Regions from separate parts of the Telluria sp. GW821-FHT07G12 genome, predicted to be linked through region 3. Evidence: predicted binding sites of a transcription regulator. Region 3 holds the regulator's gene; each other region holds the start of a gene.

Region 1 (4,398 bases), on a different contig from region 3:
TTGCCGCCTTCGCCGAACATCAGGTCGTCGCCGTCGCCGCCCAGCAGGGTGTCGTTGCCGCTATTCCCGTCCAGGTAGTCGTCGCCCGCGCCGCCGTCGAGCAGGTCGTTGCCGCCGTTGCCGACAATATCGTCGTCGCCGGCGCCGCCGTGGATGTTTTCGTCGGCGAGCGTGCCCTTCAGGGTGTCATTGAGGGGCGTGCCGTCGATGCGGATCGAGCCGAGGGGGTTTGCTGGCGTAGTCACGAGGCCTCCTTGCTGGGAAAACATGACGATATCCCATATTACACGGGGGAAAATCCTCGCTTTCTCACCCTTCCCTAATTAGTCCCGGTCAGGGGCACCTAGAGGAAATAGAGGCCGATACGGGCGCGCCTCGTCCACCGCGCGGGCGAAGGAGGGGCGTGCGAGCAGGCGCGCACGGTAGGCGCGCAGCACGGGGAAGTCTGCCGGGATCGGATGGGTCCAGTCCGCGTAGAACAGCGCGGGCGCGGCGGCGCAGTCGGCCAGCGTGAAGTCTTCGCCTGCAGCCCACGTCCTGCCCGCAAGCCGCTGCTCGAGCCAGGCATAGGCCCAGTCCAGCTTTTCCACGGCGTGCGCCAGGCCATCGCGGCGCTTGTCCGGGTCGCCGCTCAGGGCGCCGCCGACGGCATGCTGGACCGGCGACATCACGTGGAGGTCGAAGAAGCGGTCGAGGAAGCGCACGTCCAGCGCTGCCATCGGATCGGCCGGCAGCAGGGCCAGTTTGCCGGGATGGGCCAGTTGCAGGTATTCGATGATGATGCTGGTTTCGGCGAAGTCGCGATCGCCGTCGACCAGGACGGGAAATTTGCGCAGCGGCCAGAGGCGCAGCCATTCGGCGACGTGTTCGGGCGTCTCGGGTCCGATGCAGCGGAATTCGAAGGGCAGGGCGCCTTCGTAGAGTGCGATGAGCACTTTCTGGGTGTAGGAAGAGAAGGGATGGCCGTAGAGCAGGAGCGACATGGCTGGGGCGCTTTCATCGGTGAGGGATGGCTACTCTACCCTGAATTGGCGTATGCTTGTCAATTCAACCATCATGGAGAGGTGAACGATGAAGCGTCTGAGCGCCACCGATTTCGATCCTGAAGTGCTGAAGCTGTTCGATGGCTATGTCCACGGCCGCCTGTCGCGCCGCGACTTTCTTGCGCGGGCGGGACGTTACGCGGTCGGCGGCGCGACTGCCGCCACCTTGCTGGCGCAGCTCTCGCCCTCGTTCGCGGCGCCGCTGGTGGCGGCAAGCGACGCCCGCCTGAAGACCAGTTACCAGGAATTCCCGTCGCCGCAGGGCTACGGGACGGTGCGCGGCTACCTGGCGATGCCGGCGAATGCCAGGGGCAAGCTGCCCTTGGTGCTGGTGGTGCACGAGAACCGCGGCCTGAATCCGCATATCGAAGACATCGCACGCCGCCTGGCGCTGGAGGGCTTCATCGCCTACGCGCCGGACGCGCTGTTCCCGCTGGGCGGCTATCCCGGCGACGAGGACAAGGCGCGCGCGCTCTTCCCCAAGCTGGACCAGGTCAAGACCCGCGCCGACTTCATCGCGGCGTATCACGCGCTGGCGGCGCTGCCGCAGGGAACGGGGAAAGTCGGCGTGGTCGGCTTCTGCTACGGCGGCGGCATCGCCAACTACCTGGCCACCCAGCTGCCCGAGCTGGCGGCCGCCGTGCCTTTCTACGGCTCGCAGCCGAGCGCAGCCGACGCGGCGAAGATCCGCGCGCCGCTGATGATCCACGACGCCGGCAAGGACGAGCGCATCCTGGCCGGCTGGCCCGCCTACGAGGCCGCGCTGCAGGCGAACAAGGTGAACTACCAGCACTTCGTCTACGCCGGCGCCGAGCACGGCTTCAACAACGACACCACGCCGCGCTACGACGAAGCGGCGGCCAAGCTGGCCTGGGGGCGCACGGTCGCGTTTTTCAAGGAAAAGCTGGGCTGAACAAAAACAAAAGGCACCCGAAGGTGCCTTTATTTTTGAAGCGACGTTCGCTTAGACGTAGGACGCCAGCGCCGTCTTCATCTTCTTCAGTGCAGCCGTTTCGATCTGGCGGATGCGCTCGGCCGATACGCCGAACTCTTCGGCCAGCGTGTGCAGGGTCGCGCCCGAGCCGTCGTCGTTGGCCAGCCAGCGTGCTTCCACGATGCGGCGCGAACGCGGGTCCAGCTTGCCGAGAGCCGTTTCGATGCCTTCCGATTGCAGGCGCACCACGTCGTTGGCTTCCAGCACCTTGGTCGGTTCCTGCTGGTCCGAGGACAGGTAGGCGATCGGCGAGAACTTGTCGTCTTCGTCGTCGGTCGGCGCTTCCAGCGCGATGTCACGGCCCGACAGGCGGGTTTCCATCTCGATCACTTCTTCGCGCTTCACGTCGAGCATCTTGGCCAGGTCGTCGACTTGTTGCGGCGACATGGCGTCCAGGCCGGTCTTGTTGCTGCGCAGGTTGAAGAACAGCTTGCGCTGGGCCTTGGTCGTCGCGACCTTCACCAGACGCCAGTTCTTCAGGATGTATTCGTGCATCTCGGCCTTGATCCAGTGCATGGCGTACGACACCAGGCGAACGCCCTGGTTCGGGTCGAAACGCTTGACTGCCTTCATCAGGCCGATATTGCCTTCCTGGATCAGGTCGGCGTGCGGCAGGCCGTAGCCGAGGTAGCCGCGCGCGATCGAGACCACCAGGCGCAGGTGGGACATCACCAGCTTCTGCGCGGCGTCCAGGTCGTTCTGTTCCCGCAAGCTCTTCGCCAGCGAGACCTCTTCCTCGTGGGACAGCATCGGCAGACGGTTGACGGCTGAAATATAGGCGTCGATATTGCCGAGATTGCCGGTAAAACCCAGTCCCAGAGCACGGGTGCCAGCGGGAACCAATGCGGATTGTGCGGACATAGTCATATTCCCTCGTAGAGTATTCTGTGCTGCATCGTCAATATGCCCGAAAGAGAGCCCCGAAGGCACACCTCTTACGGCTTGTTACGGGATGCGAGACAGTGGTTAGACGTAATATTAGCACTCTCTTGAGGTGAGTGCTAGCCGCCTCCATATCCCCGACGACGTCCTTAAGTCCTGCTAAAGTATTGCTTCTGGGAATCGAATTTTTTGGCTCGATTCAACTGTAGAGCAGATGTGAGCGATACCGTTGATACGGGTCAAACGTGACGCTCATACTATTTGAATTAGGTAGAAGACAGGTTAGGCCCCATATGGTTTGAGGTCTGTGAAGTGGCGCACCTACTTTTGTAGGCGTATATCCCGTCTCCGCCGTGGATTTTTCTGGCCAACGGCGGATGGGATAACAAAAATGTAATCAAATTGGCTGGATGGCGGCCCAGGTGGCAGGCAGGCGATCGTAAGTAGCAAGCCAGGGTGGCAGCTTTGGATCGAGCCAGTTGATGACCTCAATCCCCTTCGTGTGCAAGTCGATCAGGGATGGGGTTAACCAGAGCAGCTGTTCATGATGGAAGACACGGTTTCGAAGATCTCGGATCTGGTTCAAGGCCGATGAGACGGTATGTCGCTGCCGCTGAGGTTTCGGACAACGGGGAAATACCAGGCGAAGCTCTTTCCATAATACCGTCTGAAACTGGACATTGAATAGCGAACTCCAGAAGCCGAAGGCCAGTTCCGCGATGATCTTGTCAGGTGTAGCAGGTTCTGCGCGGCGTTGCAACTTAGTCTTCGTGCTGGATATCTCGCGGGTTTGCCATGCGAACGAAGGGTTGCCGGCCAATGCTTCCCACCAGTCCGGACGCTTGTAGAAAGCGCTGAGACGGCGGTGTATTCCGTTTTTCAACGCAATCTCAAGCACACTGAGCATCGGCATCATGGCTTCGGCCAGCAGCAAATTATTACCATAGGCTTTTGCCGCTTTGACTTCGTCGCCGTTGCACGACGCACGGTAGCGGCCTAACCGAGCCGAGGAAAAATGTTTTTCAAGCTCAATCCAGTCCATGTGCATCATTTTTGATCATCGGGGATCATGATGATATACTGCGTATGCAGCCCTAGGTTATGTCCTCTCCCAGCACCCATACTGGTGATGACGCTAGGTCAGTTCTGGTCCCGCTGAGCGGGACCACCCCGAATAAAAAAACAAACCCGCCTTCTGGCGGGTTTGTCATTTCTAGGCTTGATTTCAGTTCAGGCGCGCCAGATGCCGCTGCACCGACAGCATCGCCCCCACCAGCCCCAGCCCGGCGCTGATGGCCAGCAGCCCGGCCAGGCCCAGCGGCGGCAGCGCCGACAGCTGGAATTCCGAGGCGTACAGGCGCGCGAATTCGGCGATGGCCGCATTCAGCGGGTGCAGGGCCAGGGAAACGGCCCCCAGCGCCACCGCGCCGGCACACAGGCCGAGCAGGGCGCCGGTGTAATAGAAGGGGCGGTGGATGA
Region 2 (4,398 bases), 720 kb from region 3:
AGCTCGCTGGCTCCCGGCACCGACACATAGTTCCCGCTGACCTCGATATCGCCCGGCAGCGGCGCTTCCTCGTCCATGTACTCGTCGTTGAGCAGGTGGATCATGCCGGTGTCGCGCGCAACGAGCGCTTTCGCGCTGCCTTCGCCGTCGTCGACCAGGATGGCCGCGTTCTCCAGTTCGTCCAGTTTGATTGCCCTCATCGCCCGCCTCCCGGAATGAAAAAAGCCCGCGGGGCGCAAACCCCGCGGGCCTTACTTTACTACTCGGCTGGCTGTGAAGCCGTCCGGCTTGATTACATCATGCCGTCCATGCCCATGCCGCCCATACCGCCCATGCCGCCGCCCATGCCGCCGGCCGGCTTGTCTTCGACGATCTCGGAGACCATGCAGTCGGTGGTCAGCATCAGGCCGGCGATCGACGCTGCGTTCTGCAGAGCCGAGCGGGTGACCTTGGCCGGATCCAGCACGCCCATTTCGACCATGTCGCCGTAGGTGCCGTTGGCGGCGTTGTAGCCGTAGTTGCCGGTGCCGTTCAGGACAGCCGAGACGACGACCGACGGCTCTTCACCGGCGTTCTGGACGATCATGCGCAGCGGCTCTTCCATTGCGCGCAGGACGATCTTGATGCCGGCTTCCTGGTCCGGGTTGTCACCCTTCACCTGCAGGGCAGCGCGGGCGCGCAGCAGAGCGACGCCGCCGCCCGGGACGATGCCTTCTTCCACGGCAGCGCGGGTAGCGTGCAGCGCGTCTTCCACGCGTGCTTTCTTCTCTTTCATCTCGACTTCGGTAGCGGCACCGACGCGGATCACGGCAACGCCGCCGGCCAGCTTGGCCACGCGCTCTTGCAGTTTTTCGCGGTCGTAGTCCGAGGTCGCTTCTTCGATCTGAACACGGATCATCTTGACGCGTGCTTCGATGCCTTCAGCGGCGCCGGCGCCATCGATGATGATGGTGTTTTCCTTGCCGACTTCGATGCGCTTGGCCTGGCCCAGTTCGTTCAGGGTGACTTTTTCCAGGGTCAGGCCGACTTCTTCGGCGATGACCTGGCCACCGGTCAGGATGGCGATGTCTTCCAGCATGGCCTTGCGGCGGTCGCCGAAGCCCGGGGCCTTGACGGCGACGGTCTTCAGGATGCCACGGATGTTGTTGACCACCAGGGTCGCCAGCGCTTCGCCTTCGATGTCTTCGGCGACGATGACCAGCGGACGGCCAGCCTTGGCGACTTGCTCCAGCACCGGCAGCAGGTCACGGATGTTCGAGATCTTCTTGTCGCACAGCAGGACGAACGGGTTCTCGTGAACGGCAACCTGCTTGTCCGGGTTGTTGATGAAGTACGGCGACAGGTAGCCGCGGTCGAACTGCATACCTTCGACGATGTCCAGCTCGTCGTTCAGCGACTTGCCGTCTTCGACGGTGATGACGCCTTCCTTGCCGACCTTTTCCATCGCCTCGGCGATGCGCTCGCCAACGGACGAATCCGAGTTGGCCGAGATGGTGCCGACCTGGGCGATCTCTTTCGAGGTGGTGGTCGGCTTGGCGATCTTCTTCAGTTCTTCGACGGTGGCGGTGACGGCCTTGTCGATGCCGCGCTTCAGGTCCATCGGGTTCATGCCGGCGGCAACGAACTTCATGCCTTCGCGCACGATGGCTTGTGCCAGCACGGTCGCGGTGGTGGTGCCGTCACCGGCGTTGTCGCTGGTCTTCGAAGCGACTTCCTTCACCATCTGCGCGCCCATGTTCATGAGCTTGTCTTTCAGCTCGATCTCTTTCGCGACCGAGACGCCGTCCTTGGTGACGGTCGGGGCGCCGAACGAACGGTCCAGCACCACGTTGCGGCCTTTCGGGCCCAGGGTGACTTTGACTGCGTTGGCCAGGATGTTCACACCCTCGACCATCTTGGCGCGTGCCACATCGCCGAAAATTACGTCTTTAGCTGCCATGTTATTAATTCTCCGTATTCAGGAAAGTGTTGGACTGATTACTGGGCCACGACGGCCATGATGTCTTCTTCGCGCATGACCAGCAGCTCTTCGCCGTTGACCTTGACGGCCTGGCCCGAGTACTTGCCGAACAGAACGCGGTCGCCGACTTTCACTTCCAGCGGACGGACGTTGCCGTTTTCTTGCACTTTGCCGTTGCCCACGGCGAGAATCTCACCCTGGTCCGGTTTCTCTGCCGCCGCATCGGGGATGATCAGGCCGGACGCAGTTTTGGTTTCCTGGTCGAGACGCTTCACGATCACGCGATCGTGCAATGGGCGAAGGTTCATGCAAAACTCCTTTGACTGTTGATTGATTATTCGTTGGTGGTGAGGGGCTGTTAGCACTCCTCACTAACGAGTGCTAATTATAGGGACGATAATTCGCTATTTCAAGCAGCGATGTTGGCGATTTGGTAGACTTTTTTGTGGTTTCTCAAGCGGATGGGCCAGTCTGGCGCAAGGAAGCGCAGAAGCCTACCACCCATTTTTTAAAACCTGCGCACGGAACGCCGCCTGTTGACGAAGAATCGCTCCCGATCCTATAGTTATGGATGATTTCCGAATTCCAAGAACTGTCCGATAAAATCGATCGGCTCGCCCAGCTGACCCAGTCGCTGCGTAGCGAGAACTACCTGCTGCGCCAGGCCAACGCCTTGCTGAGCGCCGAAAACGTCGATTTCAAGAACCGGCTGCTGCAGGCCCAGCAACGCGTCGAAGCGATGCTGGCCCAGCTCGAACCCGCCGACGACGTCGCCGACGAAGACGCATCCTCCAACCCTGACGACGCCGAGGCCGCGCAATGATCCACCTTGACGTTTTGATCATGGGCCAGTCCTATCGCCTGGCCTGCCGCGAAGGCGAGCAGCAGACGCTGCGCGAAGCCGTTCATTACCTCGACAGCAAGATGTGCGCGCTGCGCGACTCCGGCAAGGTGAAGGGCACCGACCGCATCGCCGTCATGGCCGCGCTGTCGGTGGCCGCCGAACTCCTGTCCGTCAAGTCGCCGCAAGGCCCGCTGGGCGACCAGTCCATGCTCGAAGTCAAGCGAAAACTGGAAGCCATGCATTCGGTGTTGGATCAGGCTCTGTCGCCGCAAGAAAATCTTCTCTGAGCCGGAATTCGTTTGACATGGCAGTTCATCGTAGTAAACTGCCGTCTACCCTGCGGTGTTCGAGATTTGCCATATATTCCTTGAACCATTCATTCGCATAGGTTGCGGAATATGCTTGGTGGGCGTGATCGTCACTAGTTTGACGAACCCGAAATTGAGCTGACTGTGACCACCTTGAGCCTTTTAGGTTCGGGATGCCGGCAAAAACGGCACAGGCGGGGCTACAATCCTGAGCGGCTGCGGCACATAAGTGCGCAGCCGCTTTTTTTATTATTGGAGTCTGCGCATGGCGTACTGGTTGATGAAATCCGAACCCGATGAAGTCAGTTTCGGCGAGGTCCTGAAAGCGAAGGACAAGACGGTCGCCTGGTTCGGCGTTCGCAATTACCAGGCCCGCAATTTCATGCGCGACCAGATGCAGGTCGGCGACGGCGTGCTGTTCTACCACTCCAGCTGCGCGGTGCCGGGCGTGGCGGGCTTTGCGCGGGTTGCGAGCGGGGCCTATCCGGATGCCTCGCAATTCGATCCCAAGAGCCACTATCACGATCCGAAGGCGACGCAGGAAAACCCGCGCTGGATCTCGGTCGACGTGCAGGCGGTGGCGCAGGGACGCTACTTGCCGCTGACGGAGTTGCGCGCGGTACCGGAACTGGAAGACATGGTGCTGCTGCAGAAAGGCAGCCGGCTGTCGATCTCTCCGGTCACGCCGGGACAGTGGAAGAAGATCCAGGAACTGGCCGGCGTCAGCTGACCCCGATCAGGGTATCGCGCCGTATGCGCAGGCGTGTGTGCGGCGCGCGGATGCCGGCGAACATGCCCCAGGCCGCGGCCCAGCGCAGGGCCTGGTCCGTGGCCGCGCCGAAAGGACGGGCCGCGGCGGCGCGCTTCAAGGCGATCGACATGCGCTGCATCGCGTACAGCTTTTTGGGTGAGAGGGCGTGCTTCATGGGACTACCATAGATTCCCATGCGGCCACGAACGGTGCTCCACCTAACTCACGGCGACAATCGAGCTGCTTTGTTTTGCCGGCCAGCGGAGAGGGCCGCCGGCGCTTGCAGGAGAACGCCTAGCGCGCCTGTAAGAACTCGCCCAGCACCGCTTCTGCGAACTTCGTCTGCTCGGCTTGGTCGATATCGGTGTTATTCAGCAGGACCAGCGCGGCGCCGTCCGCCGGCGCATACACCAGCAGGGTTTTGTAACCGCCGATGACGCCGCCATTCCAGATGACCGTGCGCCGGGACGCGCCGCCGCCGATGTCGCGGACTCTGCCGCCCAGCGCATAGTTTTCGGCCGCGTACTGCACCGTC
Region 3 (4,398 bases):
CCAGGCCGGCGCTGGTCAGGCCGTTGACGGTCACGCCCAGGTCATGGGTCTTGATGGTGCAGAACACCGACGGCGCCGTGGTATAGACCGTGTAATAGTTGGCGCGCGCCTTGCCGTTGCTGACCGTGCATTTGTCCACGTTCGACGGCGTGGCCTTGACTTCGATGTTGAATTCGTCGTCGGTCGACAGGTATTTCGTGAACTGGACGGTGGCGGCGCCGGCCGGGACGGCGAGTTCCTCGCCGTTGCCCCGGTTAACCAGTACCAGGCCGGTTTTGGTCACGCCGCCGGCAATCGACACGGCCAGGGGCAGGTCGCCATCGCCGCCGCCGCAGGCGGACAGGCCAAGCGCGCATGCCAGCACAGCGCCGGCATACAGGATCGAACTCTTCATAGAATCTCCGTTGGACGGGATGGCGCAGGAAAGACCGGCGGCACCGCTGAGTAGAATATAACCCGACATTTTAGAGCATTTGCCAAGCCGCAGCGTCATTTGCCTTTGTATCACGGTGTAACGACGTCTGTATAACGTTGATTTTCATGGCCGGCCTCGCTATGCTGGACTATGACCACGACCCGACCCGCCTGGCCCGAGGCCATCCTGTTCGACCTGGACGATACCCTGTGGCCGATCGCCCCGGTGATCCTGCAGGCCGAGGAGACCCTGTTCGCCTGGCTGCGCGAGCACGCGCCGCGCGTGGCCCAGCAGTTCACGATCGACGGCCTGCGCCAGGCCCGCCTGGAGCTGCTGGCGCGCCACCCCGAATTCCAGCTCGACCTGGGCAAGCTGCGCCGCGCCGGCCTGCTGGCCGCCTTCGAAACGGCGGGCGAGGATGCCGCCAAGGTGGAACTGGCGATGGCCGAGTTCTTCGCCGCGCGCAATGCCGTGGTGCCCTACGACGACGTGGTGCCGGGCCTGCTGCGCCTGAAGGGGCGGGTGCTGCTGGGCGCGATCACGAATGGCAACGCCGACCTGCGCACGATCGGCCTGGAGCACCATTTCAAGGCCTGGGTGTCGGCGCCTCAGCTGGGCGTGGCCAAGCCCGACCGGGAGATCTTCCTGGCCGGCTGCCGCGCGCTGGGCGTCGCGCCCTGGGATGCGGTGTATGTCGGCGACGACGTCCTGCTCGACGTCCAGGGCGCCCAAGACGTCGGTATGCGCGGGGTGTGGATGAACCGGAACGGCAGCAACAAGCACCGCGAGCACGGCGTCGAGCCGGATGCGATCGTGCGCAACTTCGACGAACTGCTGGATTGGCTCAAGCGCACCTATGGTTGACCGCGCGCATGACTCCCCAGCGGGCTAGCGAACGTGCATAATGTGAGCATGCAACTCGATAACCGTGCACAAACCCTGCTGAAAGCCCTGGTCGAGCGCTACATCGCCGACGGCCAGCCTGTCGGCTCGCGCGCGCTGTCGAAGATTTCCGGCCTCGACCTCTCGCCGGCCACGATCCGCAACATCATGGCCGACCTCGAAGAGATGGGCTATGTCGCCAGCCCGCACACCTCGGCCGGCCGGATTCCGACGCCGCGCGGCTACCGCATCTTCGTGGATACGCTGCTCACCGTGCAGCAGATCGACGAGGACGCCGTCGGCGCCGGCATGCGCCTGCCCGCGCACCAGCCGCAGAAGGTGATCGCCAACGCCGCGCAGATGCTGTCCTCGCTGTCGCAGTTCGCCGGCGTGGTGCAAAGCCCGCGGCGCGAATCCGCGTTCCAGCAGATCGAATTCCTGCGCCTGTCCGAAAAACGCATCCTGCTGGTGATCGTCGATCCGCGCGGCGACGTCCAGAACCGCCTGCTGCTGACCGACGTCGACTACAGCCCCTCGCAGCTGATCCAGTCGGCCAACTACCTGAACCAGAATTTCGCCGGCCTGTCCTTCGACCAGGTGCGCGCGCGCCTGACCGGCGAGCTGCGCCAGCTGAGCGACGACATGGCGCGCCTGATGCAGTCCGCGGTGGAGGCGGGCAGCGAGGCGCTGCAGGAAACCGACGACATGATCATTTCGGGCGAGCGCAACCTGCTGTCGGTGAGCGACCTCTCGTCGAATATGAGTTCGCTGCGCCAGATGTTCGAGATGTTCGAGCAGAAGACCGGGCTGATGCAGCTGCTGGACGTCTCCAGCAAGGCCGGCGGCGTGCAGATCTTCATCGGCGGCGAATCCAAGCTGGTGCCGATGGACGAGATGAGCGTGGTCACCGCGCCCTATGAAGTGAACGGCAAGATCGTCGGCACCCTCGGCGTGATCGGCCCGACCCGCATGGCCTACGAGCGCGTGATCCCGATCGTCGATATCACCGCCAAGCTGCTGTCGAACGCGCTCAGCCACTCCTGACTTCCTACTGGGAGTTCTTACAGTTTCAGCGAGACAGACCCCACGGCTATAGTCCTGTCATCGCGCCGCGTGCGCCATTTGCCAAGGAATTGCCGTGAATCGATTTGCCCGTCCCCTTTTTCTCGCCGCCATCGTGTTCGTGTGCTGCGCCGTTGCCCGCAGCGGCGCCTCCGCACCGGACGAGCGCATCGCCGTGGGCGGCTACCAGGTGCAGGCGGCGGAGCAGGGCAGCGGGCGCTATACGGTCATCTTCGAATCCGGCTTCGCCACCGGTCTGGAGACCTGGCGCAAGGTTGCGCCGGAGGTGGCGAAGTCAGCGCACGTCGTGAGCTACTCGCGCGCCGGCCACGGCAGCTCCGACCCGCGGCCCGAAGCGCGCAGCATCCTGCAAAGCAGCCTGGAACTCGACCAGCTGATCGCCAGCGCGAAGCTGAAGCCGCCCTTCATCCTGGTCGGCCACTCCTATGGCGGCTTGCTGGCGCGCGCCTTCGCGCTGCGCCATCCGGGCCAGGTGGCGGGCATGGTGCTGGTCGATCCGGCCGACGAAGGCTTCAATCCGGCCCTGCGCAAGCTCGATGCCGCACGCGCAGCGGACGACGACCGCCGCTTCGACGCCCTCGTGCCGGCGACATTCAAGGCGGAGTACGAGGCGCTGAAGCCGGTCCTCGACCGGGGCGCGCTGCCGCCGCCGCTGGATGGCAGGCTGCCGGACGTGCCGGTGGTCGTCCTGACCTCGGTGCAGCAGGTGGAAAAGCCGGAGTTCTTCCTGCAAAGCGTGGGAGCGGTGGCGGTGAAACGCGACTTGCACGCCGATTTCCTGCGCCAGTTCAGCGACGGCTCCCAGGTGCTGACCATGCGGAGCGGCCATAACATCCAGCAGGAGGAGCCGGAACTGGTGATAGCGGCGGTAAGAAAGGTGATGGCCGCGGCCGATGGGCGCGCGGCGCAAGACAGGCTGTGACGACGATGCCGCTTAGCGGTGGCGGTGCGGGCAGTCGGTCTTCTGGCAGTTGCCGTAGATGGCGAGGGCGTGCTCGGCGATCTTGAAGCCGCGTTCGAGGGCGATCTTCTGCTGGCGGCTTTCGATCTCTTCGTCGTAGAACTCCTCGACGTGGCCGCAGTCCAGGCAGACCAGGTGGTCGTGGTGCGAGCCGGCGTTCAACTCGTAGATGGCCTTGCCGGTTTCAAAGTGATTGCGGTTCAGGAGGCCGGCCTGCTCGAACTGCGTCAGCACGCGGTACACCGTGGCCAGGCCCACGTCCATGTTCTCGTTCAACAGGGTTTTATAGACGTCTTCCGCCGTCAAGTGCCGCACCGTACTGTTCTGGAAGATCTCCAGGATTTTCAGCCGCGGCAGTGTCGCTTTGAGGCCGCTGGCCTTCAGGTCGGTTGGGTTATTGCTCATGTTTTGTTACTCTTAGATGGGCTGAGATGTGCGGAGTGCTTTATGATATAGCGTTTTGCAGCTCCGCCCAATCGATTTTAAGGTTAGATATGCGCGTCATGAATGCCGTTTTCCATCGTTCCCACGCCCGGGCCGTGCTCGTGGCCGGCCTTGCCGTCACGGCCATGGCAGTCTCCGGCTGCGCCTCCTGGCGTAACCAGACCAAGCCGGCGGCGCCGGTGAGCACCGCGCCGGAAGCGGTCGCCGCCGATGCCAACAAGGCCGCGGCAGCCGCGAATGCTGGCGCGCAGACGACCACCGTCACCAAGCTGCAAAAATTCCTGTGGGTGTTCTCGCCGTATCGCCCGGACATCCAGCAGGGTAACTTCGTGTCGCAGGAGATGCTGGGCCAGCTGAAGGTCGGCCAGAGCCGCGACCAGGTCAAGTTCATCCTCGGCACTCCGCTGCTGACCGACGCCTTCCACGCCGACCGCTGGGACTACCCGTTCTACCTCGCGCGCGGCAACGGCGAGCTGACCACCAGCCGCGTCACCGTCTACTTCAAGGACAACCTGGTCGCCAAGATCGACGGCGGCAACCTGCCGAGCGAGCGCGAATACATCTCGCGCCTGATCGGCATCTCGAAGTACGAGACCAAGACCGAGCAGGAAAC

The links. Region 3 encodes HrcA, which represses chaperone genes, less so after heat shock. Its sites were predicted from a motif close to TTAGCACTCNNNNNNNNNGAGTGCTAA; they were not measured.
Region 1: a site for HrcA is predicted at 3,016-3,042, ahead of rpoH (RNA polymerase sigma factor RpoH). Genes of this name have one in related genera too.
Region 2: a site for HrcA is predicted at 2,319-2,345, ahead of groES (co-chaperone GroES). Genes of this name have one in related genera too.

What each region holds. Positions count from the first base shown of each region.
Region 1 covers NZ_JBWKQA010000003.1:192,171-196,568, forward strand. The annotation lists gene AC07PE_RS13445 (M57 family metalloprotease) at 1-245, opposite strand, end outside; gene AC07PE_RS13450 (glutathione S-transferase family protein) at 324-983, opposite strand; gene AC07PE_RS13455 (dienelactone hydrolase family protein) at 1,072-1,956, shown strand; gene rpoH (RNA polymerase sigma factor RpoH) at 2,008-2,898, opposite strand; gene AC07PE_RS13465 (hypothetical protein) at 3,317-3,961, opposite strand; gene ftsX (permease-like cell division protein FtsX) at 4,145-4,398, opposite strand, start outside.
Region 2 covers NZ_JBWKQA010000001.1:944,571-948,968, reverse strand. The annotation lists gene AC07PE_RS04600 (hypothetical protein) at 1-200, opposite strand, end outside; gene groL (chaperonin GroEL) at 293-1,939, opposite strand; gene groES (co-chaperone GroES) at 1,978-2,268, opposite strand; gene AC07PE_RS04585 (hypothetical protein) at 2,532-2,783, shown strand; gene AC07PE_RS04580 (cell division protein ZapA) at 2,780-3,091, shown strand; RNA gene ssrS (6S RNA) at 3,136-3,317, shown strand; gene AC07PE_RS04570 (EVE domain-containing protein) at 3,378-3,842, shown strand; gene AC07PE_RS04565 (hypothetical protein) at 3,835-4,038, opposite strand; gene AC07PE_RS04560 (serine hydrolase domain-containing protein) at 4,158-4,398, opposite strand, start outside.
Region 3 covers NZ_JBWKQA010000001.1:1,665,942-1,670,339, reverse strand. The annotation lists gene AC07PE_RS07700 (hypothetical protein) at 1-394, opposite strand, end outside; gene AC07PE_RS07695 (HAD family hydrolase) at 566-1,279, shown strand; gene hrcA (heat-inducible transcriptional repressor HrcA) at 1,328-2,341, shown strand; gene AC07PE_RS07685 (alpha/beta fold hydrolase) at 2,436-3,302, shown strand; gene fur (ferric iron uptake transcriptional regulator) at 3,315-3,746, opposite strand; gene AC07PE_RS07675 (outer membrane protein assembly factor BamE) at 3,845-4,398, shown strand, end outside.